2 linked regions of the Azoarcus sp. KH32C genome follow. The protein of the gene in region 1 interacts with the protein of each later gene in a pairwise test. Links are inferred from orthologs where the notes say so. Each region holds a gene or a part of one and is shown on either strand. Other genes may lie near its edges.

What was found.
Region 2: the proteins of AZKH_RS02190 (region 1) and AZKH_RS01580 interact in binary tests that used the Escherichia coli proteins (3 or more experiments, as listed by UniProt). The link is inferred for Azoarcus sp. KH32C from one-to-one orthologs.

What each region holds. Positions count from the first base shown.
Region 1 is NC_020516.1:493,267-508,209, reverse strand. The notes cover bases 3,919-6,815. They hold AZKH_RS02190 (protein-disulfide reductase DsbD), read left to right. Parts: upstream 3,919-4,394; coding sequence 4,395-6,236; downstream 6,237-6,815. Other genes in these bases: AZKH_RS02185 (riboflavin synthase), read left to right, coding at 6,574-6,815; cutA (divalent-cation tolerance protein CutA), read left to right, coding at 3,919-4,252. Outside these bases: AZKH_RS02210 (CoA-binding domain protein), read right to left, coding at 1-1,137; AZKH_RS02205 (ATP citrate lyase citrate-binding domain-containing protein), read right to left, coding at 1,164-2,444; AZKH_RS02200 (porin), read right to left, coding at 2,655-3,710; more of cutA, read left to right, coding at 3,896-3,918; more of AZKH_RS02185, read left to right, coding at 6,816-7,179; ribBA (bifunctional 3,4-dihydroxy-2-butanone-4-phosphate synthase/GTP cyclohydrolase II), read left to right, coding at 7,176-8,264; ribH (6,7-dimethyl-8-ribityllumazine synthase), read left to right, coding at 8,343-8,813; transcription antitermination factor NusB, read left to right, coding at 8,810-9,259; AZKH_RS02165 (amino acid aminotransferase), read right to left, coding at 9,350-10,546; AZKH_RS02160 (DEAD/DEAH box helicase), read right to left, coding at 10,721-12,274; AZKH_RS02155 (HU family DNA-binding protein), read right to left, coding at 12,744-13,022; AZKH_RS02150 (LysR family transcriptional regulator), read right to left, coding at 13,170-14,099; AZKH_RS02145 (aspartate aminotransferase family protein), read left to right, coding at 14,203-14,943. UniProt on the Escherichia coli protein: Required to facilitate the formation of correct disulfide bonds in some periplasmic proteins and for the assembly of the periplasmic c-type cytochromes.
Region 2 is NC_020516.1:356,765-371,722, forward strand. Bases 8,155-11,066 are described here. They hold AZKH_RS01580 (DsbE family thiol:disulfide interchange protein), read left to right. Parts: upstream 8,155-9,268; coding sequence 9,269-9,865; downstream 9,866-11,066. Other genes in these bases: AZKH_RS01575 (heme lyase CcmF/NrfE family subunit), read left to right, coding at 8,155-9,260; AZKH_RS01585 (cytochrome c-type biogenesis protein), read left to right, coding at 9,870-10,346; ccmI (c-type cytochrome biogenesis protein CcmI), read left to right, coding at 10,343-11,066. Outside these bases: nitrate reductase catalytic subunit NapA, read left to right, coding at 1-1,545; ferredoxin-type protein NapG, read left to right, coding at 1,601-2,455; quinol dehydrogenase ferredoxin subunit NapH, read left to right, coding at 2,452-3,336; AZKH_RS01540 (nitrate reductase cytochrome c-type subunit), read left to right, coding at 3,333-3,785; AZKH_RS01545 (NapC/NirT family cytochrome c), read left to right, coding at 3,818-4,456; cytochrome c biogenesis heme-transporting ATPase CcmA, read left to right, coding at 4,571-5,197; heme exporter protein CcmB, read left to right, coding at 5,194-5,871; heme ABC transporter permease CcmC, read left to right, coding at 5,880-6,644; heme exporter protein CcmD, read left to right, coding at 6,644-6,847; cytochrome c maturation protein CcmE, read left to right, coding at 6,844-7,290; more of AZKH_RS01575, read left to right, coding at 7,287-8,154; more of ccmI, read left to right, coding at 11,067-11,608; AZKH_RS01595 (two-component regulator propeller domain-containing protein), read right to left, coding at 11,822-13,006; AZKH_RS01600 (two-component regulator propeller domain-containing protein), read right to left, coding at 13,073-14,155; AZKH_RS01605 (cytochrome c), read right to left, coding at 14,152-14,466; AZKH_RS01610 (tetratricopeptide repeat protein), read right to left, coding at 14,463-14,958. UniProt on the Escherichia coli protein: Involved in disulfide bond formation. Catalyzes a late, reductive step in the assembly of periplasmic c-type cytochromes, probably the reduction of disulfide bonds of the apocytochrome c to allow covalent linkage with the heme.

The sequences.
Region 1 (14,943 bases):
CGCAGCGATCTGCGCGCGGTAGGGCTCCGGTGCAGCGACGACCGGCAGACCGAGCTTCTCCGGCAGCGCGAGGCCCATATTCGAACCGAACCAGGGTTTGAGCTCCATCGTGCCTTCCGGCGCAAAGTCCGGCAGCGTCGCGTTCGCGCGCATCACCGCGGTCAGCGCGGCCGGAATGTGGGCGATGTTCGTCACGACCGCGCCCTTCGGCGAGAACACCGGGTTCTCCGGCGTGAAGATCGCGTCGACACCGAACTTCTCCATGAACCAGCGCTCCTTCGCCGCCGCGTCGTCGTGGCCGCCGGCCATCGCGCCGGCGTGGCCGACCGCGCGCGTGAGCTTGGCCTTCCAGCGGCCGACCACACAGGCAACGACGGGCTTAGTGAACTCCGCGTCGCGCTCGTAGTAGCCGCCGGGCTCGCAGTACAGCACCGCGGCCTTGCTACGCGCGTCGTTGGCGAGCGCGAACGCGAACTCGGGCGCCGCGTAGTGGATGTAGACGTCCTTGCCGCTCGACACCAGCGTCGTCGTGCCCCAGCCCGCCATGCGCAGGTATTGCGCGATCGTCGTCGTGAAGCCGCCGGAGTTCGACAGCACCGCGATCGAGCCGGGCTTCAGCGTATCCGACGGGCTGTCCCCGCCGAGCGCCCCGCCGATCCGCACCTGGTTCCACGAATCCGCGACGCCGAGGCAGTTCGCGCCGAAGATGTCGATGCCGTGCTGCTGGCCCATCGCGCGGATTTCCCGCGCGTCGTGCACGGCAATCTTTTCGGTAATGATGAAGATCTTCTTCAGCTCGGGATTCACGCGGATCAGCTCCGCTACGCCGTCACGCGCCGCCGACGGCGGCAGATAGACGACGCCGCAATTGAAGCGGTGGCCGTCGTCGAGGCCCTCACGCACGCTGTTATAGACCGGGATGTTGCCCATCGGCGTCTCGAGCACCTGCCCGCGTCGCCCCGGCGAAGTGCCGAACACGACGTTGCCGCCCGACCACGCGTGCCCGACCGGCGTCACCTCGCTCGACTCGCCGCCGAGGATGTTCAGCACGCAGACGCGGTCGTGCCGTGTGGCGATCTGCGCCAGCGAACTGATCCCGACGAAATATTTGAATTCCCCCACACCCTGCTGGTACATGGCTGTCTCCTTGATGTCTTGTGCGTTCAGGCAGCCGTGGCCAGCCCGAGCCTGCGCGCGATCTCGTCGCGCCCGCCGGCCTTCATCCATTCATTGACTTCGCGCGCGTAATCGACGACTTCGCTCATCGCCGAGTCGAAGCCGAAGAGGCGATACGGAATACCCAGCGCCTCGCAGGTGTCACGCATCACGCCCATGCCGCGCACGAGGTTCGGCCCCCCGCGGCCGACGACGACATAAAGCGGCGTCGGCCCGTTGCGCGAGAAGTGCTCGCGCAGCGCGTCGGCCATCGCGCGGAAGGTCTCGAAGATGTCGGTGTTGTTGGACTTGCCGCCGATCACGAAGAGAACGTTCGACTGCGCGAGCCAGTGCTTGAAGCAGATCGACGCGACCGACTTCATCTTTTCGTAGGGCGGATTGCCACCGAAGTCCGACGAGATGATCGCGTCGTCGCCGAGCATCTCGGTGACGAGCGAATTCGCCCCGCCGCCGAAGGTCGGCGCGAGGATCGTGCCGTGCTCGTTGATCACGTAGACGTCGCTCTGCCCCTGGTGGGTGCGCAGCTGATTGATCTCCTGCTCGAAGTCCGAGTAGTCCGCGGCGAACAGATGCGCCGGCAGGTCCAGCCGATGCCAGCGCGGATCGTCGCGGTCGAAGCCGCATTTGAAGTCGCACGCGACCGGCGTCAGCCGCCCGCGGCGGTCCGCGCGCATGCGGATCGGATTCAATTCGAGGGTCGTCATGCCGAAGTCGTGATAGAGCTCCCACAGCTTCGGCAGCTGCTGCACCAGCGGCGAGATGATCTCCTTCGGCGCGCCGATGTCGGCGAGCGCGTTGGCGACGACGAAGGCCTTCAGGCCGGTCAGCGGATCGAACGGGATGCGCGCGACTTTCGACGGCTCGAGCTCCTCGATGTCCATGCCGCCGCAGTGCGTCAGCGTCATCGTCGGCGCGCGGAACTGGGTCGCGTCGGTGATCGAGAAATACACCTCATGCTCGGCCGGCACCGCCGCCTCGAAAGTCACACCGTTGGCCTTGGCGACCTGGTTGCCATGGCAGTGCTCGACGAAATACAGACGCTCCTTCTCGGCGAGCGCGGTCTTCAGGTCCTTCGCGCGGCCGATCAGGCCCGCCTTGCCCTTCTTGCCGACGCCGCCCTTGAATACCGGCTTGACGAACACCGAGCCGTGGCGCTCGATCAGGTCCTTGATGTCCTCCTCGCTGGCGTCGGGGCCGAGCACCTCGGGGGTGGGGAAGTCGGCAAAGCGCAACAGCTTGGCGCCGTGAAGCATGCCCGTGATCTGCATGGTGGCTGTCTCCGTGGAATGAATCCTTGGTATGACAGAGATGCTGTCTGAAGCGCCTTTCGGAACGCTTTCGGCGCCGATCGCTGCAAGATTGCTTACAAACGCGACGTGAGACGTAAATGAAAAACGACCCCGAACGACGGCCTCAGCCACCGATCAGGGTCGATCAAGCGGACCGCCTCGCGGCCGCAGAGGAGAAACAGGGTTAGCTTAGAACTTGTGCCGGATGCCTGCCATGATCACGCGGTGATCGTCGCCGGCGGCCGGGGTCAGGTTGCCGATCGAGTAGTTGGCGTCGTCCTTGTTGCTGAGCTGCGAATAGCCCGTGTACAGCGTCGTACGCTTCGACAGGTCGTGCATGTAGTACAGCGACCAGCCGTGCGCATCCTCGGCCTTGGGATCGTTCGACTCGTTGCGGTTCGCGTAGCTGATCGCGACCGTGCCCTGCGAACCGGCCTTGATCGCGACGCCGACGTCGTAGGTGCGCGCCTTGCCTTCACCCTGGCTGCCGAGCTCGCGGTCCTGCGTGTAGGCGAGGAAGGCCTTCGCCGGACCGAAGTCCCACGACAGGCCCAGGCCGTTGGTGCGCACCTTGCCGCTGGTCTTGTCGCGGAACACCGTCTGGGTCGTGATCGACGCCGACAGCGGGCCGTTGTTATACAGGCCGGTCACGCCGTAACCGTCTCCCTCGCGGCGCTGCGACGCGTCGCCGGCCGCGTTCTCCGGCTTTTCTCCGAACCAGTAGCCGGTGTCGACCGAAAAGCCCGCAAACTCCGGCGAACGGTATTTCACCATGTTGTCGAAACGCACCTCATAGGCGGGTTTCACGCCGCCCGTCTTGCGCGACAACAGACCGACGCTGCGGTCCGAGCTGCCGGTCGAATCGAAGGGATCGATCGCGACAAAGGCCGGCGAGTACTGGCGGCCCAGCGTGAAGCGTCCCCAACCGCCTTCGAGGCCGACGAAGGACTGACGACCGAAAAGCCGCCCGCCCTGCTCGGATGTGCCGGTACCGGGGTTGAATCCGCTTTCCAGCGTGAAGATCGCCTTCAGCCCGTTGCCGAGATCCTCGCTCCCCTTGAAGCCCAGACGCGTGCCGTTCAGTTCGCTATGTGCGAGGCCATGAAAGCGCTGGTCGCCCGAGTGTTCGGCAGACAGGTTGATGTCGATCAGCCCGTAGATCGTCACGTTCGACTGTGCCTGCGCGGCCAGCGGCGCCGCCGCGGCGACCGCCAGCGCGATCGCGGTCAAGGTATTCCTTTGCATGAAATCTCCTCCCATCTTGGAATGTGGATTGCGCGTCCCGCCGCGCAGGACAGTGCGCGGCGCCGACGGGAGCGATTGAACGCAAAGAAGCTTTCGATCAGCTTTCGACGCCAAGCGGCCGGTCGAACTCGCCCGCCCGGCCGGAGTCTGGGAAAATCGATGTCTTCCGAACGCGGAGCCCCGCGATGACCGACACCCTGATCGTGCTGACGAACCTGCCCGACGCCGCCACGGCCGACGCGCTCGCCGCCCGCCTCGTCGAAGCGCGCCTCGTCGCCTGCGTGAACATCCTCGCCCCCTGCCGCTCCGTGTACCGCTGGCAGGGCGCGGTCGAGCGCGCCGAGGAAATCCCGCTGCTGATGAAGACCACCGCCGAGCGCTACCCGGCGCTCGAGGCGGCGATCCGCGAGCAACATCCCTACGAACTTCCCGAGATTGTCGCTGTCCCTGTAATGCGGGGACTTCCGGCGTATCTCGACTGGGTCGCTGCAGAGACGGCACTGGCACCCACCGACGGTGCGCCGCCCCCGTCCGCCAAATGAACGCAAGAAGAGAAAGTAAGAAGAAAGCGAATGACTTGACCGATGTCGAAGGCGGCCCGCGCCTGCCGCCCTACAATGCCCCGATAATGTGCCGGTTCGCGCCGCTGCGAACCTCCGAACGTCCCGCCGACATCACCGCTCCATGCACCGTCTCCTGTCACTGATCGCGCTCGTCGCCAGCCTGCTTTCCCTCGCCCCCGCCGTCCACGCTGCCGGTTCCCCGATGCGCCCCGAAGAGGCCTACGTGCTCTCGGCCCAGGCGCTCGATGCGCAGACCGTCGAAGTCACCTACAAGATCGCCGACGAGTACTACCTTTACGGCGACAAGTTCCGCTTCCGCGCCGAAGCGGACGGCGTCGAATTCGGCACGCCGCAGCGCCCGCCCGGCAAGGTCAAGAAGGACGAGTTCTTCGGCGAGGTCGAGACCTACCGCAAGTCGGTGACCATCCTGCTGCCGGTGACCGCCCCGCAGGGCGTCACCAAGTTCCGCCTCACGGCGACGAGCCAGGGCTGCTGGGACGGCGGCATCTGCTACCCGCCGAACTCGCAGGGCGCCGACATCGACCTCCTCGCGAAGCCCGTCAAGACTGGCGGCAACTTCCTCGACGGCCTCCTGGGCGGTGACAAGGCGGCAAGTACCAGTGGCGCCATGAGCACCACCAACGCCAGCTTCGAAGGCGACGAAAGCGGCCGCATCGCCGGCCTGCTGCGCGACGCGAGCGTCCCGCTCATCCTCGTCAGCTTCTTCGGCTTCGGCCTGCTGCTCGCCTTCACCCCCTGCACCTTCCCGATGATCCCCATCCTGTCGGGCATCATCGTCGGCCACGGCCACCACATCTCGCGCGGCCGCGCGCTGCTCCTCTCGCTCGCCTACGTCCTCGGCATGGCCGTCACTTACGCACTCGCCGGCGTCGCGGCCGGCATGTCCGGCACGATGCTGTCGGCCGCGCTGCAGAACGCCTGGGTGCTCGGCAGCTTCGCGCTCGTCTTCGTCGTGCTGTCGCTGTCGATGTTCGGCTTCTACGAACTGCAACTGCCGACCGCGCTGCAAAGCCGCCTCTCCGACACCGCCAGCCACCAGAAAGGCGGTAGCCTCGGCGGCGTGGTCGTGATGGGCGTGCTCTCCGCGCTGATCGTCGGCCCCTGCGTCGCCGCCCCGCTCGCCGGCGCGCTGCTCTACATCGCGCAGACCGGCAACGCCGTCCTCGGCGGCGCCGCCCTCTTCGTGATGGCCCTCGGCATGGGCGCCCCGCTGATCGCCGTCGGCGTCGCCGCCCGATCGGTGCTCCCCAAGGCCGGCCCGTGGATGGACGGCGTCAAGAAAGCGTTCGGCGTCATGCTGCTCGGCGTCGCGATCTGGCTCGTCACGCCGGTCGTGCCGTCGCTCGTGCCGATGATCGCCTGGGGCGCGCTGCTGCTCTTCTCCGGCATCTTCCTGCGCGCCCTCGACCCGCTACCGACCAACGCCCGCGGCTGGCAGCGCTTCTGGAAAGGCATCGGCATCGTCGCGCTGATCGGTGGCGGCGCCATCCTCGTCGGCGCACTCGCCGGCTCGCGCGACCCGTTGCAACCGCTCGCCGTGCTGCGCTCCGAAGCCACGGCCGCCCCCGGCCCGCAGTCCGCCACCCAACCGACCTTCCAGCGCGTCACCTCCATTGCCGACCTCGAAGCCAAAATCGCCGCCGCCGACCGCCCGGTGATGCTCGACTTCTATGCCGACTGGTGCGTGTCCTGCAAGGAAATGGAACACCTCACCTTCAGCGAGCCCGCCGTCGCCAGCCGCATGAACCGCATGCTGCTGCTGCAGGCCGACGTCACCGCCAACAGCGACGACGACAAGGCGCTCCTCAAGCGCTTCAACCTCTTCGGCCCGCCCGGAATCATCTTCTTCGACGGCAAAGGCCAGGAACGCAACAATCTTCGCGTCGTCGGTTTCATGAAGGCGGACGCCTTCGGCAACATCCTCGACCGCGCGCTGCGCTAAACGAAGCAAGAGCCGCCGCAGGCACAATCTGCACGGCGTAGCACCCGGGCGCCGGCAGCTCTGCCGGGCTGTCCGCGAGCGCCGTCGCGGGGCTGGTTCCGGGAGAAGAAGGCGACGCATGTCTGAGCCGGCGCAGCCGGCGAGTTTGCGTCGCCGCTCCCGGAACCAGTTTCGCGACGGGAAGCCGAAGGCCGCGAGCGCCTGCCCGGCAGAGCTGCCGGCGCCCGGGTGCGGTCAGAACCCTTTGCGGCCAGACCGCAAAAAGCCCCCAAGCCCCGCATCTCACCGCATTTCGCCTACAATTGCGCCTTCCCCACTCCCTTGGGACCCTCATCCCATGTTTTCCGGAATCGTGGCCGCCTGCGGCCGAATCGAACGCATTGATCCCCTGCAGGACGGCGTCCGCCTGACCGTCGACACCAACGGGCTGGACCTCTCCGACGTACAAATCGGGGACAGCATCGCCAACAGCGGCGTCTGCCTCACCGTCATCGCAATGGAAGGCGCAAACGCCCTCTTCGACGTCTCGCGCGAAACCCTCAACTGCACCGCCGGCCTCGACGCCGTCGGCAACGAAGTCAATCTCGAAAAGGCCCTGCGCCTCGCGGACCGACTCGGCGGCCACCTCGTCACCGGCCACGTCGACGGCGTCGGCGAAGTCGTCAGCTTCACGCCGGTCGGCGAAAGCCACGAACTCGTCATCCGCGCCCCGGCCGCGCTCGCCGGATACATCGCACGCAAAGGCTCCATCACCGTCAACGGCGTGAGCCTCACCGTCAATCGCGTCGAAAGCCGCGAATTCTCGATCAACCTGATCCCGCACACCGTCGCCGTCACCAATCTCAAGCACCTCAAAGCGGGCAGCCGCGTGAACCTCGAGATCGACCTGATCGCCCGTTACTGCGAACGCCTGCTGGCCTGGCGCGAGGAAGCCGCACAATGACCGCCCTGTCCCCGATCACCGAAATCGTCGAAGAAATCCGCGCCGGCCGCATGGTCGTGCTCGTCGATGAAGAAGACCGCGAAAACGAAGGCGACCTTGTCCTCGCCGCCGAGCACGTCACGCCCGAAGCCATCAACTTCATGGCCAAATTCGGCCGCGGCCTGATCTGCCTGACGCTCACCGAAGCGCGCTGCAAACAGCTCGACCTGCACCTGATGGTGCGCAACAACCGCTCGCCGCACGGCACCGCCTTCACGACCTCGATCGAAGCCGCCGAAGGCGTCACGACCGGCATCTCCGCGCATGACCGCTCGCGCACCGTCGAAGCCGCCGTCGCGCGCAACGCCAAGCCCACCGACATCGTCCAGCCCGGCCACATCTTCCCGCTGATGGCGCAGAACGGCGGCGTGCTGATCCGCGCCGGCCACACCGAAGCCGGCTGCGACCTCGCCTCGCTCGCCGGGCTCGAACCCGCCGCCGTGATCTGCGAAATCCTCAAGGACGACGGCACGATGGCCCGCCTGCCGGACCTCGTCGAATTCGCCAAGGAACACGGCCTCAAGATCGGCGCAATCCGCGACCTGATCCAGTACCGCTCGGCGCATGAACACCTCGTCGAACGCGTCACCGAAAAGGACGTCGACACCCCGCACGGCCGCTTCCGTTTGTCGGCCTTCGAAGACAAGACCACCGGCGAAGTGCACTTCGCGTTGTCAAAAGGCGAGATCCGCCCCGAGCGCGAAACCCTCGTGCGCGTGCATGAACCGATCTCGGTCGTCGACTTCCTCGACCCCGAAAGCGGCAGTCACAGCTTCCCGGTCAACCAGGCCCTCGCGCGCCTCGCCCAGGCCGAACAGGGCGTCATCGTGCTGCTCTACCGCCCGCAGTCGGGCTCGGAGCTCCTCGCCGGCCTGCGCGGCGACGGCAAGCCCGCCGTCAAGTGGGATGCCCGCCTCTTCGGCGTCGGCGCCCAGATCCTGCGCGACCTCAAGGTCGGCAAGATGCGTCTGCTCGCCAGCCCGCGCAAGATCCCGAGCATGGCCGGCTTCGGCCTCGAGATCACCGGCTTCGTCGAACCCGTCTGAGGTGATAAGCTCGACGACTCAACACGCCGGAAGTCCCGCAGCGGACTTCCGGCCTCTTTGCTTTTGAAAGAACCGAACATGGCCCGCTACGACAACATCACCGAATTCGAACCCGACCTGAACGGCCACGGCCTGCGCGTCGGCATCGTCATGAGCCGCTTCAACCAGGACGTGTGCGAAGGCCTGCTGTCGGCCTGCACCGCCGAACTGCTGAAGCTCGGCGTGTCGCCCGATCTCGTGCGGATCGCCACCGTCCCCGGCGCGCTCGAAATCCCGCTGACGCTGCAAACGATGGCACGCAGCGGCCGCTACGACGCGCTGATCGCGCTCGGCGCGGTGATCCGCGGCGAGACCTACCACTTCGAGCTCGTCTCGAACGAAATGGGCGCCGGCATCACCCGCATCACCCTCGACACCGGCGTGCCCATCGCCAACGGCGTGCTGACGACCGAGAACGACGACCAGGCCCTCGCCCGCATGCAGGAAAAGGGCAGCGACTGCGCCCGCTGCGCAGTCGAGATGTCCAAACTGCTGCGGATGCTGAAATGAGCGGAAAGGCTGCACGGCGCCGCGCGCGCGAATTTGCCCTGCAAGGCATCTACCAGTGGCTGCTGTCGGGCAACTCGCTGCCCGTCATCGAGGATCACGTCTCGCAGGTCGCCGGCTTCGACAAGGCCGACCGCGAATTCTTCGTCTCGCTGCTGCGCGGCACGCTCAACAACGTCGAAGCGCTGCAGGAAGAATTCATCCCCTTCATCCACCGCGGAATCGACGAGATGTCGCCGGTCGAACGCGCGATCCTGCTGCTCGCGACGCACGAGTTCAAGACCGGCCTCGACACGCCCTACCGCGTGATCATCAACGAAGCGATCGAACTCGCGAAGTCCTACGGCGCGACCGACGGCCACCGCTTCGTCAACGGCGTGCTCGACAAGCTCGCCGCGAAGCTGCGCGCACCGGAAGTTGCCGCGGCGCGCGAGGGCGGCAAGTCCTGATCGTCGGGACCAAGGCACAAACAAAAACGGGCCGCGAGGCCCGTTTTGCTTTTGCGGCCGACGCCCGAAGGCGTCGCGCGACAGTCGGGCTCAGCCCTTCAGCACCGCCGCCATCGACGATGCGACGTAGTCGATGTTGCGGGTGTTGAGCCCGGCGACGCACATCCGGCCCGAGCTGATGAGATACACCGCAAACTCGTCGCGCAGGCGGTCGACCTGCTGCGCGGTGAGCCCCGTGTAGCTGAACATGCCACGCTGCTTCAGGAAATAACTGAAGTCGCGCCCCGGCACTGTCGAGCTGAGCACGTCATACAGCTTCTGCCGCATCGCCTTGATGCGTTCGCGCATCTCGGCGACCTCGCCGACCCACTCTCCATAGAGCTTCGCATCGTTCATCACGGCGGCGGTGATGCGTCCGCCATGCAGCGGCGGGCTCGAGTAGTTGCGGCGCACGGTGAATTTCAGCTGGCCGAGCACGCGGCCGGCTTCCTCGGCATCCTTGCACACGACCGATAGGCCGCCGCAGCGCTCGCCGTAGAAGGACAGGTTCTTCGAAAACGAGTTGCTGACGAAGAAGCTGATGCCGGCATCCGCCAGCGCACGGATCGCGAAGGCGTCGTCGTCGAGGTTGTCGCCGAAGCCCTGGTAGGCGATGTCGAGGAAGGGGATCAGGTCGCGCTCGACGAGCACGCCGATCACTTCGCGCCACTGCGCCTGCGACAGGTCGACGCCGGTCGGGTTGTGGCAGCACGGATGCAGCAGCACGATGCCCTTCGCCGGCAGCGTCTTCAGCTTCGCGATCATCTCGGGGAAGCGCACGCCGCAGGTCTCGGGATCGTAGTACGGGTAGTCGTGAACCTGGATGCCGGCGCCTTCGAAGATCGAGCGGTGGTTGTCCCAGGTCGGCGTGCTGACCCACACCTCGCTCGACGGGAAGTAACGCTTCAGGAAATCTGCGCCGACCTTCAGCGCGCCCGAACCGCCGATCGTCTGGATCGTCGCGATGCGGCCCGCCTTCAGCGCTTCGCTGTCGGTGCCGAAGAGGAGCTTTTGCACCGCAGCGCGGTAGTCCGCGGCACCTTCCATCGGCAGGTAGGGACGCGGCGACGGCGTCGCGTAATAGGCCGCCTCGGCCTTCTGCACCGAACCCAGCAGCGGAATGCGGCCCTGCTCGTCGTAGTACAAGCCGATGCTCAGATTGACCTTGTGCGGACGCGGGTCCTGCATGAAGGTCTCGACCAGCGTCAGGATCGGATCGCCGGGATAGGGATCAATGTGTTCGAACATGGAAAAGGAATTCCTCCAAGCGGGGTGCGAATGCCCCGGAAAGAAGGAATCTACCACTGACGCCTGCACTTTGACGCATGCGAGGGCCAAAATGCAACGGGCCCGGCAGGCATCACGAGGATGCACTGCCGGGCCCGCCTGCTCCCGCGCGGGCGGGAGCAAAGAGACTAACGATCAGCCACGTGCGGCGGGACGCGGACGACGCGCGCCTTCCGGACGATCCTCGCCGAAGCGGGCGCCTTCGCGACGCGGGGCGCGCTCGTCACGGTTGAAGCTGCCACGATGCTCGTCGCGGCCGAAACCGCCGCGATTCTCCTCGCGACCGAAGCCGCCGCGATGTTCGCCACGGCCGAAGCCGCCGCGGTCTTCGCGCGGAGCAGCAGCGGACCGTTCTTCACGCGGGAAGCTCGGACGCTCGTCGCGGCCATAGCCGGAACGGCCGGCACCCTGCGAATCCGAGCCCCAGCCCTTGTTCGCGCCCGGACGGCTGTCGCGCGATTCGCGGTTCCACGAACCGGACGACGAACGGCCGCCGAAGCCCGGCTTGCGGTCGCCACCGCCAGCGGGGCGACGCGGCGAGGTCGGACGCGCGCTCGGCTCGAGGCCTTCGATGACGTGCACGTCGAGGCGCTTGCCGGTGAAGCGCTCGATTGCGCGGATGATGCCCATCTCGCGCGGGCCGGACATCGTGATCGCGATGCCGTCACGGCCGGCGCGGCCGGTGCGGCCGATGCGGTGCACGTAGTCCTCGACCTGGCGCGGCGGGTCGAAGTTGATGACGTGGCTGATGCCGGCGACGTCGATGCCGCGGGCGGCGACGTCGGTCGCGACGAGCACGCCGATGCGGCCCTGACGCAGCTTGTCGAGCGTGCGGTTACGCGCGGTCTGGTGCATGTCGCCATGCAGCGCGGCCGCGGCGAAGCCCTTTTCCTGCAGCGCGAGCGAAACTTCCTCGGCGCTGCGCTTGGTCGCGGTGAACACCACGGCCTGCTGCAGGTCGTCGCCGCCGAGCAGCGATTCGAGCAGACGCGTCTTGTGCACCATGTTGTCGGCCATCATCAAGCGCTGTTCGATGTTCCCGCGGTTCTCGACCGTCGGAGCGATCTCGACGCGCTGCGCATTGCGCGTCATGCGCGAGGCGAGGCTGCCGACGACGCCGTCGAGGGTCGCCGAGAAGAGCAGCGTCTGGCGGGAGGCCGGGGTGGCAGCGACGATGGTCTCGATGTCTTCCACGAAGCCCATGTCGAGCATGCGGTCGGCTTCGTCGAGAATCAGGACTTCGACATCCGACAGCTTGATCTTGCGGCGGGTCAGGTGGTCGATCAGGCGGCCCGGGGTGGCGACGACGACGTCAACCGGGCGCGACAGCTGCTTGACCTGCGCGAAGAAGGGCGCGCCGCCGACGAGGCAAGCGGTATTGAGCCAGCGCAGGTGGCGGCCGTAGGTCTTCACGGCCTTCTCGACTTGCTGCGCGAGTTCGCGCGTCGGGGTCAGTACCAGCACGCGCGGACCGGCGCCGGGGGCGGGCTTGCGGTCGACGAGGCGGTTGAGGCTGGGCAGCGTGAAGGCGGCGGTCTTGCCGCTGCCGGTGTGGGACGAAACCATCAGGTCGGCGCCGCCGATCGCGGCGGGAATCGCCTGCATCTGAACGGGAGTCGGGACCGTGTAGCCGGTGGTTTCGATGGCCTTGAGCAGCAGTTCGTTGAGACCGAGTTCGTTGAACGTCATGTGTTCTTCCAAAATGTGCCCCCGTCGCGACGGATGGTCGCAACGACAGCGGGCCCAGCTTATATGGGCCAATAAAAAGGCATCGCACCGTCCACGGGGGGACGCGGGGCGGCAAGCGCGCGATGGGCTTGGGCCGGCCGGTTCCGTCAAGAAACGGAAAGCGACCGCGCATCGGCACCAACCGGCTTTCGCGATGCCAAGCGTTCGGAAGAACGGATGGGAATTCGGCGGGAGGGTCGGGGGCGATGGGGCTGTGGATACAGTCCCTCGGCAAGGATTCTCGGATTCCTGATCCGGGAGTTTGGATAAACCGAATGCTGCATTGCACAACACCGGGGATGATACCCCATTTCTGGCGCGAGCGAAAGAGCCAATCCAATCAATGCTCTAGGAGCGCGACTGACGCCCACAAGAGAAAGGCCCGACGCCTTGCGGCGCCGGGCCTTTCACGGTATTCGCTATGCGGCGATTACTTGCCGTTCACGGCGCCCTTCAGGGTTGCGCCCGGCGTGAACTTCGGCACGCGGGTCGCGGCGATCTTGATCGTGGCACCGGTCTGGGGATTGCGGCCGGTGCGCTCGGCACGCTCGGACACTTCGAACGAACCGAAACCCGTGAAGGCAACCTTCTCGCCGGCAGCCATGCGCTCGGCGACGATGTCCAGCACGGTGGACAGGGCACGATCGGCCTGCGCGCGCGAAACGTCCAGACGGTCAGCCAGGGCTTCGACGAATTCACCTTTGTTCATGCTTTACCTCGATGTGGTGTTGAGTTGGTGTGACTAGTGCATCTAACGGGCGGATTCTAGCACCGTCGCGGCTTGCGGGGCATTTTGATGAAGCAAGGAATTCATATCGAAGTCATGCGCCGCACCGGATGCAGGGGCAAGGGGCCCTCAGATAATCCGGCGCGACGAGTGCTGAGCGACCAGGATCTCCATGAAACGACGCGCAATGCGTCCCGGCGGCGGATTGCGCGCGACCGAAACGAGCCAGTCGCAGGAATAGCGCAGGGTTTCCGAGGCAATCCGCACGATTTCGCCGCGTTCCTCGAAGGCGCGCGCGTAATGGTCGGGCAGGAAGCCGATGTAGCGGCCCGAACGGATCAGCAAGACGCTCGCTTCCTGCTCGAAAGCGCGGGCTGCGGGCTGCAACCCGAGGCGCCAGAAGTGTTCCATGTTGGGCGAGTGGTAACCGAGGCCGACGAAGGCCGCGCGCCGCAGTTCGTCGTCGTCCGGGACGCGGCCGCCGGCGAGCAGCGGATGGTCGGGTGCAGCGTAGAGCGGCAGGAATTCGTCGAAGAGATGCACCGACGTGAAACTGTCGCTCGCGCGGTGGAAGGGATGGACCGCGACGTGGAAGCGGCCTTCGAGCAGGCCCTTCTCGATCTCGCTGCTGCCGGCGACGTGCACATTGAGCGTCACGGCCGGCGCCTCGGCACCGAACTCGGCGATCGCCTCCGCGAGACGGCAGCCGGGGTTCGACACCGTCTTGTCGAACATCACGAGGTTGAGCTCCCCGCGCATGCCGGCGTGCAGCTCGGCGACTTCGCTACGGAACTGCTCGATTTGGGCAAGCAGCCGCCGCGCGGCGTCGAGCACGACCTCCCCTTCCTCGGTCAGCGCGAAACCGGCCCGCCCGCGTTCGCACAGGCGCACGCCGAGGCGCAGTTCGAGATCCTTCAGATGGCGGCTGATCACCGAGCGGCTGATGTTGAGGCGGAGTTCCGCCGCCGCGAGGCCGCCGGATTCGGCGATCGCAATGAAGACGCGCAGCAGGCGCAGGTCGGCTTCGGCGAGGTTCGCGAGCAGGGCACGGGCTTTCATGCGGTTATTGTTTCATTAATGCGAAACCTTGCGGACGTGTTTTGTCGTTTTATGCACCTAATTACCCCCGTAGGATGGCTGCAACTTTCTCCCGGAGCTGCAGATGAACCACGATCAGGCTTACTGGCTGCCCTTCACCTCGAACCGCGCGTTCTGGAAAACGCCGCGCGTGATCACCGGCGCGCGCGGCCACTACTACACGACCGATGATGGCCGGCAACTGCTCGACGGCTTTTCGGGGCTGTGGACCTCGGGCCTCGGTCACTGCCATCCGAAGATCGTCGCCGCGGTGCAGGAGCAGGTCGCCAAGCTCGATTACGCGATGAGCTTCCAGGTATCGAACGACAAGGCGATCGCGCTGGCGCGTGAAGTCACGGCGATGGCACCGGCGGGCATGAACAAGGTGTTCTTCACGAACTCGGGCTCGGAGTCGGCCGACACCGCGCTGAAAATCGCGCTCGCGTATCACCGCGCACGCGGCGACGGCCAGCGCACGCGGCTGATCGGACGCGAGCGCGGCTACCACGGCGTGAACTTCGGCGGCCTGTCGGTGGGCGGCATTCCCGGCAACCGCAAGGTGTTCAGCGCGGCGCTGCTGCCCGGTGTCGATCACATCCGCCACACTTACAGCGCCGCCGACATGGCGTTCTCGAAGGGCCAGTCGGCCTGGGGCGCGCATCTCGCGGACGACCTCGAGCGCCTGTGCGCACTGCATGACGCCTCTAACATCGCCGCCGTGATCGTCGAGCCCGTCGCCGGCTCGACCGGCATCCTCGTGCCGCCGATCGGCTACCTCGCCCGGCTACGCGAGATCTGCGACAAGCACGGCATCCTCTTGATCTTC
Region 2 (14,958 bases), 140 kb from region 1 along the record:
ACCGACATCAGTTTCGAGGAATTCGCGAAGTTCGTCTCCGAATACACGCTGGAAAAGGCGTCGAAGCTCTCCGGCGTGCCCGCCGAAAAGCTCGAGCGCCTGGCGAAGCTCTACGCCGACCCGAAGAAGAAGGTCGTGTCCTACTGGACGATGGGCTTCAACCAGCACACCCGGGGCTCCTGGGCGAACAACATGATCTACAACGTGCACCTGCTGGTCGGCAAGATCGCCGAGCCCGGCAACAGTCCGTTTTCGCTCACCGGCCAGCCTTCGGCCTGCGGCACCGCGCGCGAAGTCGGCACCTTCGCCCACCGCCTGCCCGCCGACATGGTCGTCGCGAACCCGATACACCGCGCGACCGCCGAAAAGATCTGGCAACTGCCCGAAGGCACGATCCCCGAAAAGATGGGTCTGCACGCGGTCGCCCAAAGCCGCGCGCTGAAGGACGGCAAGATCAAGTGCTATTGGACCGCCGTCACCAACAACATGCAGGCCGGCCCCAACGTCAACGGCGAGATCTACCCCGGCTGGCGCAATCCGGAAGCCTTCGTCGTCGTCTCCGACGTCTACCCGACCGTCTCCGCACTGTCAGCCGACCTGATCCTCCCCGCCGCGATGTGGACCGAGAAGGAAGGCGCCTTCGGCAACGCCGAGCGTCGCACCCAGTTCTGGCGCCAGCAGGTCTCGGCGCCGGGCCAGGCGAAGTCCGACCTGTGGCAGCTCATCGAGTTCTCCAAGCGCTTCAAGGTCGAGGACGTGTGGCCCGCGGAACTCATCGCGAAGAAGCCGGAAGTCAAGGGCAAGACCTTGTTCGACATCCTCTACAAGAACGGCGTCGTCAACAAGTTCCCGCTGTCGGACATGCAGAAGGACAACGCCCACGCGATCCCCGCGTATGCCAACGACGAGTCGAAGGAACTCGGCTTCTACCTGCAGAAGGGCCTCTTCGAGGAATACGCCTCCTTCGGCCGCGGCCACGGCCACGACCTCGCCGACTTCGCCGACTACCACAAGGCCCGCGGTCTGCGCTGGCCGGTCGTCGATGGCAAGGAAACGCTGTGGCGCTATCGCGAAGGCTACGACCCCTATGTCAAGACCGGCGAGAGCATCAAGTTCTACGGCCAGAAGGACGGTCGCGCCGTGATCTTCGCGCTGCCCTACCAGGATCCGCCCGAGATGCCGGACAAGGACTTCGACATGTGGCTGTGCACGGGGCGCGTGCTCGAGCACTGGCACACCGGCACGATGACCCGGCGCGTCGCCGAGCTGCACCGCGCCGTGCCCGAGGCGGTGATCTTCATGCATCCGGACGACGCCACCAAGCGCGGCCTGCAGCGCGGCATGATGGTCAAGGTCGCCTCGCGCCGTGGCGAGATCACCGTCCGCCTCGAGACGCGCGGCCGCAACAAGCCGCCGGTCGGCCTCGTCTTCATCCCGTTCTTCGACGAAGGGCGCCTCGTCAACAAGCTCACGCTCGACGCGACCTGCCCGATCTCGAAGCAGACCGACTTCAAGAAGTGCGCCGTCAAGGTGCTCAAGGCCTGAGGAGAGCGTAGTGCCGGGTGACGACAAGGTGTCTCCTGGCCTGACGCAAGCGACCATGACCGACGTTCAGCACAAACCGGCCGTCACGGCAGCCATTGCCCCGCGCCGCCGCTTCCTACGCGAAGCGGCCGGCGTGGCCGGCGGTGCCTGCCTGCTGTCGCTCGGTGTCGGCCTGTATGCGGAGCAGGCGCGCGCGCTGCCGCCGACCGCGCTGCGTCCGCCCGGCGCGCTGCCCGAGGACGACTTCCTCGCCGCCTGCGTGCGCTGCGGCCTGTGCGTGCGCGACTGCCCCTATCACACGCTGAGCCTCGCCGCGCTCGGCGACGGCGTCGTGCCCGGCACGCCGTCCTTCGCCGCCCGCCGCGTACCCTGCGAGATGTGCGAGGACATCCCCTGCGTGGCCGCCTGCCCGACCGGCGCCCTGGACCACGGCCTCACCGACATCGGCAAGGCGCGCATGGGCCTCGCGGCGCTGATCGACCACGAAACCTGCCTCAATTTCCTCGGCCTGCGCTGCGACGTCTGCTACCGCGTCTGCCCCGTCATCGACAAGGCGATCACCCTCGAACGCCAACACAACCCGCACTCGGACCGCCATGCGATGCTGCTGCCGACCGTGCATTCAGACTACTGCACGGGTTGCGGCAAGTGCGAGAAATCCTGCGTGCTGCCGGGCGAAGCCGCGATCAAGGTCCTGCCCGTCAAGCTCGCCAAGGGCTCGCGTGCGGCGCACTACCGCAAGGGCTGGGAAGAAAAGGACGCCGCCGGCGGGTCGCTGATTGGTGACCAACTCGAACTGCCCGTACGCGGCCTCGAAGGCAAACCTTACGGTGACACGCGCGTCAATCCGGGCGAAGGCCCCGCCTCCGGCCCGTTGCGCGGTGGCCTCGATTCCGGGTGGCAGCCATGAAAGCCGCCGCACGCACCGTGCAAGCCTCGCGGCGCTCCCCGGGCCGCGAAGCCGTCGCCGCCAAGGGCCGGCTCGCCGCGCACAAATGGCTGCTGCTGCGCCGTGCGACGCAATTCGGCATCTTCGCGCTCTTTCTCGCCGGCCCGCTCGCCGGCGTATCGATCGTCAAGGGCAGCCTCGCGTCGAGCCTCACCCTCGGCGTACTGCCGCTCACCGATCCCTACCTGCTGCTGCAATCGCTCGCCTCCGGCATGCGGCCCTACCGCGAGGCGCTGATCGGCGGCGCAATCGTCCTCGCCTTCTACCTCCTCGTCGGCGGCCGAAGCTACTGCGCCTGGGTTTGCCCGATGAGCATCGTCACCGACGCCGCGGCCTGGCTTCGCCGCCGCCTCGGCCTGAAGGGGGGCAGGGCGCCATCGTCCGACACCCGTTACTGGCTCCTCGCCTTCACCCTCGTCGCGGCCTTCGCGACCGGCAGTCTCGCGTGGGAGTGGGTCAATCCGGTCTCGATGCTGCAACGCGGCCTCATTTTCGGCGGCGGGCTGGCGTGGGGCATCGTCGCCGTCGTCTTCCTCTACGACCTGCTGATCGCCCCGCGCGGTTGGTGCGGTCATGTTTGTCCGATGGGTGCCTTCTACAGCCTTCTCGGCCCCCTTGCGCGAGTCCGCGTTGCCGCGCAACGACGTGCCGCCTGCGACGACTGCATGGACTGCTTTGCCGTCTGCCCCGAACCCCAGGTGATCCGCCCGGCCTTGAAAGCCGTCGGGCAGATCCATTCGCTCATCCTCGATCGCAACTGCACCACCTGCGGCCGCTGCATCGACGTGTGCGCCAAGGACGTCTTCCAAATTACGACCCGAATTGATAGGAGCGAGTCATGAAAAGACAGACCCGAAACCTCGCGATGACCCTCGCAGCCGCACTGTGTCTCGGCGTCCTGACCGGCACCGCCGGCGCCGCAGACACCGTGCGCAGCTTGCGCGGCGTGTCCGTCGAAGCCCCCGAGCCCGCGACCGAAGCGCCCCACAATCGCGCCGACAGCCCGCCGATCGCGCGCGACTACGTCCAGCAGCCGCCGCTGATTCCCCACAAGATCGACAGCTACGAGATCTCGAAGAACTTCAACAAGTGCATGGACTGCCATTCCTGGAGCCGCTACCAGGAATTCAACGCGACCAAGGTCAGCCTCACGCACTTCAAGGACCGCGAAGGCGGCGAGCTCTCCAACATCTCCCCGCGCCGCTACTTCTGCACGCAGTGCCACATCCCGCAGTCCGACGCTAAGCCGCTCGTCGAAAACACCTTCAAGCGCGCCGACGGCCTGCGTTGATCCGCTCGGCGCAAGCACAAAGGGAACCGAATATGACTCACGACAATAACAACGGCAAGGGAGCCCGGTGGCAGCGGCTTCGCCGCCTCGTCTTCGGCATCGGCGGCGTCGCTTTCGTCGCAGGCATCGTCTTCTGGGGCGGCTTCAATACCGTCCTCGAACTGACCAACCGCGAAGCCTTTTGCGTCGGCTGCCACGAGATGAAGGACAACGTCTTCAAGGAGTACCGCAACACCATCCACTACCAGAACCGGACCGGCGTGCGCGCCACCTGCCCGGACTGCCACGTGCCGAAGGAATGGGTTCCCAAGATCCTGCGCAAGATCCAGGCGTCGAACGAAGTCCTTCACCACCTGCTCGGCTCCATCAACACGCCTGAAAAATTCAGCGCCAAGCGCATCGAGCTCGCCCAGCACGAGTGGGCGCGGATGAAGAAGAACAACTCGCAGGAATGCCGCAATTGTCATAACTACGAGTACTTCGACTACTCCGTCCAGGGGCGCCGCTCCAACAAGGCCCACCAGGCCGGGCTCGCCGAAGGCAAGACCTGCATCGACTGCCACAAGGGCATCGCGCACTCCCTGCCGCCGATCGAACAGGCGATCGGCGCCGGCCGCGAAGGCGTCGCGCCGGAAGTCTTCCATCCGCCGGGCGCGCCCAAACAGGAATAAGACCGATACGGTCAAATTTCCTTGCCGCGATTTCGTTTTTTTGCTCGCGAAATCGCGGCCCTCCCCTCATTCGGGACTCCCGAAGCAGTCCGGTCTGTGGTTAAATCCACGCCCATGCTTTATGCCAACGATCTCGCCTGTGTAAAGGGTGACCGCCCGCTGTTTCGTGACCTCTCGTTTCGGGTGGCGCCGGGTGCCATGCTGCGGATCGCGGGCCCCAACGGGTTCGGGAAGACCAGCCTCCTGCGCATCCTGTGCGGCCTCGCGCATGCCGAACATGGCGAAGTCACGTGGAATGACGTCTCGATACGCCAGGACCGCGAGACCTTCCATCGCGCGCTGCTCTACCTCGGCCACGCGCCGGCGCTGAACGACCTGCTGACCCCGCTCGAGAACCTGCGCTTCACATGCGCCGCCGCCGGAGACGACAGCGACGAGGACTCCTGCGTGGACGCCCTCGTGCGGATCGGCCTCGCCGAACAACTCGACCTGCCGGCTCGCGTGCTGTCGCAGGGGCAGCGTCGCCGCGTCGGCCTGGCGCGCCTATTCATCGGCACCCGGCGCAAGCTGTGGGTGCTCGATGAACCCTTCACTGCTCTGGATGTGGCCGCCGTCGCCGATCTGGCTGCAACCCTGTCCGACCATTGCGCCGCCGGCGGCATGGTGGTGCTCACCACCCACCAGGATGCTCCCTTCGCTCGTCCGCCCGAGGTGCTAGATCTATCCGAGGTGGCTTGTTGAGTCGCGCGCTGGGTCCTTTCTCCGCGGTCCTGGGCCGCGATCTCCTGCTTGCCTGGCGCGGTCGCGCCGACGTGCTGGTCACGCTGGCCTTCTTCGTCGTCGTCGTGTGCCTCTTCCCCTTCGGGGTCGGCGCGGAGCCCAATCAGCTGCGGGCCATCGCCCCGGGGGTGCTCTGGGTCGCGGCACTCCTCTCGACGCTGTTGTCGCTGCATCGGCTCTTCGCCCAGGACCACGCCGACGGCTCGCTGGAGCAACTGCTGCTGTCCCCCGAGCCAACCGTGCTCTGGGTCGTCGCCAAGATCAGCGCCCACTGGATCGCCACCGGTCTGCCGGTGGTGGTGGTCGCACCTGGCCTCGCGCTTCTCTTTGATGTCGAGCAAGGAGCGCTCGGAGTGCTTATCCTATCGTTGCTTCTGGGGACACCGATCCTCGCGCTCCTCGGGGCCGTCGGCGCGGCACTGACCCTCGGCCTGCGCGGAGGCGGGATGTTGCTTGCGCTGCTGGTCCTGCCCCTGTTCGTGCCGGTGCTGATCTTCGGCGCCGGCGCAGTCGACGCCCATCTGTCCGGTAGCGGTGCGCAGGCACATTTTCTGCTTCTTGGTGGTGGCCTCCTCGCGGCCCTGGCGCTGGCACCGATCGCCTGCGCCGGCGCCCTCAGAATCGCGGTTGAATGATGAAACAGATGAACAAGCCTGAACGCAGCACGAGCCTTTTCCGCTTTGCTGCCCCGCAAATGTTCTACCCCCTTGCCGGCAAGCTCGCGCCCTGGTTCGCCGTCGTGGCGGCGGTCCTGACCGCAGCCGGCCTGTGGCTCGGCTTTTTCGTCGCGCCCACCGACGCCCAGCAGGGCGAGGTCTATCGCGTCATCTACATCCACGTCGCCGCGGCCTGGATGTCGATGTTCGTCTACCTCGTCATGGCCTTCTGGTCGGCGGTCGGCCTCGTCATGAACACCCGGCTGTCCTTCATGATGTCGCAGGCGCTCGCGCCGACCGGCGCAATGTTCTGCTTCGTCGCGCTCGTCACCGGCTCGCTCTGGGGTAAGCCGACCTGGGGCGCCTACTGGGTCTGGGACGCGCGCCTGACTTCCCAGTTGCTGCTGCTTTTCCTCTACATGGGCTTCATCGCACTGACGCGTGCGATCGAGGATCCGCGTCGCGCCGACCGCGCCGGCGCCATCATCGCGCTCGTCGGCGCCGTTAACGTCCCAGTCATCTATTTTTCGGTTAAATGGTGGAACACCCTGCACCAGGGCGCCTCGGTCAGCATGAGCCGCTCGCCGTCGATGGCCACGACCATGCTGCTCGGCATGCTGATCATGGCGCTTGGTGCCTGGGCCTACACGATCGCGGTCACGCTGTGGCGCGTCCGCTCCCTCATTCTCGAACGTGAGCGCCACACCGAGTGGGTGGCCGCGGAACTGAATGCCCTGGAGGGCAAGATCTGATGCAGTGGGAATCCTGGAGCGCCTTCTGGGACATGGGCGGCTTCGCGCCCTTCGTGTGGGGCAGCTACGGCATAACAGCCCTGCTGGTAGTCGGGGAACTGATCCTCGTCGTCCGCCGTCGTAGGGATACCGTACGGCGCCTGTTGCGTCTGCGTCGCGCCAGTACGGGCGGGCGCCGTGCTTTTGAGGAGATTGTTGAATGAAACCCCGTAGCAAACGCTTGGTGCTGGTCGCCGGTGCAGTGGCTTTGCTGGTCGGCGCTGTCGCCCTCGTGCTGAGCGCCTTCCAGCAGAATCTGGTGTTCTTCCACACGCCGACCGAAGTCGCCGAAGGCAAGGCCCCCACGGGGCGCACCTTCCGCATCGGCGGGCTGGTCGAACAGGGCTCGGTCAAGCGCAGTGAAGACGGGGTGACCGTTCAGTTCGCCATCACCGACACCGCCAAGGTGATTCCGGTGACGTACAAAGGCGCGCTGCCGGATCTCTTCAAGGAAGGCAAGGGCGCCGTCGTCCAGGGTGTAATGGGCCCGGACGGCAAGTTCACTGCATCCGAAGTGCTTGCCAAGCACGACGAAAACTACATGCCGCCCGAAGCGCAGCACGCGGTCGACCAGGCGCACAAGACGGCTCAGACGGTGAAGCAATGATTCCCGAACTTGGTCATTTTTCCCTGATTCTGGCTTTTGTCGTCGCGCTGGTGCAGGCGGTCGTACCCCTCATCGGTGCGAGCCGCAACCGCCTCGCGCTGATGTCCGTGGGCCGCTCGGCCGCGCAGGGACAGTTCCTGTTCATCCTCTTTTCCTTCGGATGCCTGACCTGGTCCTTCGTCACCAGCGATTTCTCGCTGCAACTGGCGGCAACCAACTCGCACTCCGAGACTCCGATGATCTACAAGATCACCGGCGTGTGGGGCAACCATGAAGGCTCCCTGCTGCTGTGGGCACTGGCCTTGTCGCTGTGGACCGTCGCCGTCACGATCTTCAGCCGCAACCTGCCCGAGATCTTCATGGCGCGCGTCGTCGGCGTGCTGGGCTGCGTTAGCGCGGGCTTCCTGTCCTTCCTGCTGGTCACCTCCAATCCCTTCGACCGCATCCTTCCCGGAGCCGCCGAAGGCCGCGACCTGAACCCGCTGCTGCAGGATCCCGGGATGATCATCCATCCACCGCTGCTCTACATGGGCTACGTCGGCTTCTCGGTGGCTTTCGCCTTCGCCATCGCTGCGCTGCTGTCCGGCCGCATGGACGCGGCTTGGGCACGCTGGTCGCGCCCCTGGACGACGGTCGCGTGGATCTTCCTCACCTGTGGCATCACCGTCGGTTCGGGCTGGGCCTACTACGAGCTTGGCTGGGGCGGCTGGTGGTTCTGGGACCCGGTCGAAAACGCCTCGTTCATGCCGTGGCTGGCCGGCACCGCGCTGATGCACTCGCTCGCCGTCACCGAAAAGCGGGGTGCCTTCCGCAGCTGGACGGTGCTGCTCGCGATCGCCGCCTTCTCGCTGTCGCTGATGGGGACCTTCCTCGTGCGTTCGGGCGTCCTGACCTCGGTCCATGCCTTCGCGACCGACCCCGCACGCGGCATGTTCGTCCTGGCACTGCTCGTCCTCGTGATCGGCGTGTCGCTGGTACTATTCGCATGGCGTGCCCCGACGCTCGCCGGCGGCGGCAGCTTCAGCCTGATTTCGCGCGAATCCGCACTGCTGGGCAACAACGTCCTGCTGTCCGTGGCGTCGGGCTCGGTGTTGCTCGGCACGCTGTACCCGCTCTTCGTCGACGCCCTCGGCCTCGGCAAGATCTCGGTCGGTCCGCCGTACTTCGAGGCGGTCTTCGTGCCCTTGATGACGCCGGTGATCGTTCTGATGATGATCGGGCCGATCGTCCGCTGGAAGGGTGATGATGGCGCCAGGATCCTGCGCAAGGTCGTCGTCCCGCTGCTCGTCAGCGTCATCATCGGCGTCGGCGTGTCCTTCGCTGTCGGCCACGTCTCCGTGCGCACGGTCCTGGGCCTGTCGCTGGCTGCCTGGGTGCTCATCGGAAGCGTCCAGACCCTGCTGCAGCGCCTGGCTGATCGTCCGGGCGCAGCGACCGGCACCCGCTTGCGCGGCATCCCCGGCGCGTGGTGGGGCATGTGGTTCGGCCACCTCGGCATCGGCGTGTTCATTATCGGCGTGACCCTGGTCGGAAGCCTGAACACCCAGATCCAGGTCAAGATGCATCCGGGCGACACCGCGCAACTTGCCGGCTACACCTTCAGCTTCCGCGGCATCGCCGATGCTCCGGGCCCCAACTACGCGGCTGCGCGCGGCACCCTCGACGTCACGCGCGACGGACATAAGGTCGCGACGCTCACCCCCGAAAAGCGCGTCTATCTGGCCCAGCAGATGCCGATGACCGAAGCCTCGATCGACATCGGCCTGTTCCGCGACGTCTACGTGAATCTCGGCGAACAGCTCGAAGACGGTGCGTGGGTCGTCGGCCTCTTCTATCGTCCGTTCATCAGCTGGGTCTGGTTCGGCTGCATCATCATGGCCATCGGTGGCATCTTCGCCGCCGCCGACCGTCGTTATCGTCGCCTCGCTGAACGCGCCGCCCCCGCGGCGGCTGCGCGTCAGGTTGCCTGAGGGTTTACATGAAAGCGAAGTTTCTCGTTCCACTCCTGCTTTTTCTGCTGCTCGCAGGCTTTCTGGGCTACGGCCTGAGACTCAACCCTCGTGAGGTTCCATCTCCGCTCATCGATAAGCCGGCACCCGCCTTCCGGGTGCCGCAGCTGCAGTCGCCGGACAAGACCATTTCCCCCGACGACCTGAAGGGGCGCGTGTGGCTCCTCAACGTCTGGGCGTCGTGGTGCGTCTCCTGCCGCCAGGAACACCCGCTGCTGGTCGAACTCTCGCGTAACAGCCCGGTGCCGATCATCGGCCTCAACTACAAGGAAGTGCGCGGCGACAGCGAGCTCGAAGGCAAATCGATGGATGCTCCGACCGAGCTACGCCTTGCCACCGATCGCGCCCGCCAGTGGCTTGTCCAGCACGGGGGAGATCCCTACACCGTGACCGCGATGGACCTCGACGGACGTATCGGCATCGACTACGGCGTCTACGGCGTGCCCGAGACCTTCGTCGTCGACAAGGCCGGAGTGATTCGCTACAAGCACATCGGCCCCTTAACCGTGGAGGCGTTGCGTGACGTCCTGCTTCCGAAGATTGCGGAGTTGCAGCGTGCGGGTTGATCTGATGCGCCGTCTGGCGCTGGTGTTTGCCTTGTTGATGCCGCTCGTGGCTTCGGCAGGCGAGGCGGAGCCGCTGGCTCACGATCAGGCGCTCGAGGAACGCGTGATGCAGCTCTCGCGCAGCCTGCGCTGTCTCGTCTGCCAGAACCAATCGATCGCGGAATCCAATGCGCCCTTGGCGATCGACCTGCGTAATCAGGTGCGGGAGCAATTCCTTGCGGGCAAGGACGAGCAGGCCGTCGTCGATTACCTCGTCGCGCGTTACGGGGACTTCGTCTTGTACCTGCCCCCATTCAAGGGCGTGACCTTGCTGCTGTGGATCGGGCCGGGCCTGCTGCTGATTGCCGGGGCGGGATGGCTCGGATGGCGGCTGCGCAAGCGTGCCTCGGAGCCCGCGCACAAGCTGACTGCAGAAGAACATGCCCGCGCCATGGCCTTGCTTGAGGGCGGGGCCGATACCTCCGAGGAGTCCCGTTCGTGATCGCTTTCCTGATTCTGGCCACCGTCCTGGTGGCCGGCGCCCTGCTGCTCGTCCTGCCTCCGCTGTTCGGGACAGGCGCGCGGGCGCGTGCCCACGCAGCGCGCCAGGAGCAAGCGCGCACTGCACTGATCGTGCTGCGTGAACAAGTGGCCGAACTCGAAGCGGAACGTGCCGCTGGCCGTGTTCCCGACACTGAGTATCAGCGTTCGCGCGAAGAGCTTGAGCAGCGGGCGCTCACCGAAGGTGGCGTCGTCGAGGCAGGTGCTGACAATCGGCCGGCCCGGGGCTGGGCCGCCGCGGTCATCGTGGCGGTTCCGACCGTTGCCGTGGCCATCTATCTCGTTCTCGGTTCTCCGGACGGACTCGATCCGGAACTGGCGAAGCCTCAGCAGGCCGCAGGCCACCAAGTCACCCCGGAGCAGATGGCTGCGATGGTCAAGCAACTGTCGGAACGTCTGGTGCGTGAGCCCAACGATCCGCAGGGCTGGCTGATGCTCGGCCGGTCGTATGCCGTCATGCAGGATCTGCGCGGCGCGGCTGAAACCTGGAGCAAGATCGGCTCGAAGATCCCCGAAGAGGCCGATGTCCTCGCCGACTGGGCCGACCTGCTCGCCAGCGGCGCCGGACGCAAGTTCGACGGCGACCCGGATCAGCTGATCGCTCGCGCGCTCAAACTCGACCCGAACCACTTCAAGGCGTTGGCCCTCGCCGGTACTTCGGCATTCCAACGCGGCGACTACGCCTCGGCCTCGACGCTGTGGGAGCGGATCCTGCAAAAAATGGACCCTTCCGAGGGCGTGTACGGCGCGATTCTGGGCAGCATCAACGAGGCACGGACCAAGGGCGGATTGCCCTTGCTGAATCCTCCGGGAGCCGCTCAGGTCGCGGCGATGCCGGGCGCAGCGGCGGGACAGCAGGCACAGGCGGCTGCGCTGACGGTACGGGGCCGTGTCAGCCTCGCACCTGAACTTGCGGCCCAGGCGGGAGCGGACGAGACAGTCTTCCTCTTTGCACGCCCGATGCAGGGAGGCATGCCGCTCGCAGCGATGCGCTTCCGCGTGGGGGATCTGCCGGCTGAATTCGACTTCGCCAATGCCCAACGGATGTCGCAAGGGCCTCTTCCGACCCAAATCGGTATCGGAGCCCGGGTGTCCAAGCAGGGCAGTGCGACGGCCAGCGCCGGCGACCTCGAAAGCGCGCCGGTGCTCGTATCCCCGGACGCTTCCGGTGTCACGGTCGTGATCGATCGAGTGCGCAAGTAAGCATTTGCCGTTGCAGGAAAGGGGCTGCGGCGCAATGCGCCGCAGCCCCTTTCTTTTGCGCGCTTCTCTGGGACGAATTTCTCGATGATCGGTTTCCCGCCCAACGGCGGGAGGCAGCCGTGCGGTCAGCTAGACCAGCGCAGCGAGCGGCCAAAGAAAAAGCCACCTCCATGGGGAGGTGGCTCGTCGTGAACCGACTGGGACAGCGAGAACTTAGTTGACCGGCCGGAGGTGTGCGACGCCTCCGTAGCTGCCGATCCAGAGATCGCCGTCGGCGGTGGTCGTCATCGAGAAGACGGTGTTGTTGAACAGACCGTCCTCGGCCTTCATGACGCGGAAGGAATTCCCTTCCTTCAGTGCGAGACCGTCGTTGGTCCCGACCCACAGGCGATTCTTGCTGTCGCGGTGGAGCATGAAAATATGGTTGCCGGGCAGGCCTTCCACCGTCGTGTAGTTGGTCCACTGCTTGCCGTCGAAGTGGGCCAGACCGCCGCCCCAGGTGCCGCACCACAGCGAGCCATCGTCATCGACGACGAGCGAAATGATGTAGTTCGGGTTGTATGCCTGGTCGATGCCCTCGAGGCCCATCTCACGCTTTTGCTGGGCGTGGTGCAGCGATTCCTTGGCCGGGTCGCTCTTATATTCGATGTCCTTCTTGACCTTCTCGTAGTCTGCGCCGACGCCGCGTGAGTGGTTCCAGTTTTCCCACTTGCCGTCCGCGAAGCGCGTCATGCCGCCTTCGGTCGCCAGCCAGATCTCGCCGTTCTTGCCCTCAGCAAGGCCATACACCCAATCGTTCGGGAGGCCGCCATTGGTGCTTTCGACCGTGTGCAGTTCCCACGCCGACGGATCCTTGAGCTTGCCGCCTCGGACCCGATTCACGCCCGACCAAGTCGCGATCCAGAGGTCGCCGTTGCGCGTTTCGAGCACGTCGTACACGAAAGCGTCGCCCAGCCCGTCCGGGATGTTGAAGGTTTCCCACGTGTTGGTCTTTTCGTCCAGCATCGACATGCCCCCGCCGTAGGTTCCGACGGTGATCTTGCCCTGGATTCGGCCGACGTAGAACATGCCGTTGGACAGCAGTCCAGTCGTGTTGTCGTAGAGCTTGTATTCGTCGCTCCGGGTGTCATAGCGGATCACCCCGCCGGACGTTGCCACCCATACGACGCCGTTGTCGGCATAGATCTTCTTGACGTTCCGATTGCCGACACGGAAATGCGTAAACTTTTCGTTCGGATCCGCTCCGACTTTGCCTTGGTAGGCAGTGCCCTGGCCACCCGCGGGTGCGCCGGCGACGGCCGGGGCCGATGCGGTGCGCTGTTGCTGACCAAGCGTGTACGCTCCAGCAATCGCGACTGCGCCGACAATCGCGGCGACGGCTGCAACTTTGTAACTCATGCGGCAAGACTCCAGTTGAAAATAGCGTGTCCGTCCCCGCGAATCCGTGCCGCGGGAGCGGCAGAATTATTTCTTGGCAATGATTGCAACGCCACGACGCGTGCCGACCCACACTTCTCCGTTCGGAGTCGCCGCGACCGCATACACATGCGAGTCAAGAAGGCCGTCCTTGGTCGTGAAGGAGCTCCAGCTCTTGCCGTCGAAGCGCGAAACGCCCTTGTCCGTGCCGAACCAGAACACGCCCTTGTCGTCCTGAGCCATCGAATACACGATGTTGCCGACGAGGCCGTCCTTGCTGTTGTAGTTTTGCCAGGTATTGCCGTCGAATCGGGCTACGCCGCCGCCCCAGGTGCCGACCCAGGCGTTGCCGGCGGGGTCGATGTGCATCGCGAAGGAGTAGTTCGGATTGTAGGTCGGCAAGCCCTGCGCCATGGTCGACAGGTCATGACGGGACCTCGTTCCGAGGCCCGTATTGGGCGAGGCGGGAAGCTGATCCGCGTTCGGCGCGCCGAGGCCGTCCTTGTGGGTCCAGGACTTCCATTGCTTGCCGTCGAACATCGACACACCGCCCTCGGTCGCGAACCAAACGCGACCCTTGGCATCCACGTCGAGACCGTACACCCATTCGTTGATCAGCTCCTTGACGTACTTCTTGAACTGCCCGGTCTTGATATTGAACTGATTGACGCCCGCCCAGGTGCCGATCCAGAAGTTGCCGGCCTTGTCGTTTGCGAACGAGTAGATCCAGTAGTCGGCCAGCCCATGCATCGGGAAGAAGGTCTTCCACTTCCCGTCCTTGTAGCGCGACACACCACCGGCATTGGTCCCGAACCACTTGTAGCCCTCGGTATCGATGCCCACGGCAAATACGTACTCATTGGCGAGTCCGTCGTTACGGGTGAAGGTATTGCGCGGTTTGCGCGTGCCGAGGTCAATCTCATGGACACCGGCTGACGTGCCGACCCACATGCTGTTGCTCTTGCGTTCGACGGCGAGGGCGCGGACATAGACCAGTTCGCCGACCTCAAATGTTTCGCGGATCTTGTAATCCGAACCGCCGGACTGCGCGAAGCTGGAGGTCGTGAAGCAGCTAAGGCCAATGCCGAGGGCCAGTAGGACGTTGCGAGCAGGTCGAAGCTTAAGAATCATCGTTGAAGAGTCCGCAGGTAGGCAATTACATCGAGAATCTGTTGGTCCCTGAGAATGCCGTTGAACGCCGGCATCGCCATCTTTCCGGTTTTCACGGACATGAGCAGGACCATGTCCGGCTGCATCAAACGTTCGCCACGCGCGAAGCTGGGGGCGTTCGGCAGGACGGCGTGGCCACCGGCGCCGTGGCAGCCGACGCAGTACTGGTTGTAGACCTGTTGGCCTTCCATGATGCTGGCCGCGAGTGCCGGAAGGGGCACCGCGACGCATGCAAGCAGGAGGCGGGCGAGCATTCGGACGCGATATGTCATCTACGCGCTCCCTTTTTCGGCGCGCCGACAAGTGTGGCGAGCTTTCCCGCCCAGTAGTCGGCCTTGGAGGTATCCTGCGCCAAGCCATATCCGCCTTGGCGGTAGGCAGTGGCGAGCGCCTCGATTGCCTTGCTGTCGCCAAACTCGGCCGCCTTGATCAGCAGTTGGCCACCAACCGGAGAGTTCGGGTCGTCGGCTCCAAGCCGGGCATCGTGCCGGATGTAAGCCAGCGCAAGCGTGATGATGGCGACGCGGTGGTCCTGGGCCGCTGCTGCGTGCATCAGCCGCCCCGCCTCGGCTTCGTTAGGCGCCTTCGCTTCGCCAGTGAAGTACATTTTGGCGAGGCCGTACTGACCTTCAGGATCGTTCTGGTCCGCCGACTTCTTCAGGTATTTCGCGGCCTCGTCATCCAACTCGGCGTCATCAAGAAGAGTCCCATACAGGGCTTGAGCGCGGGCGTGCCCGGCATCCGCCGCCTTCTTGAGCGGTTCC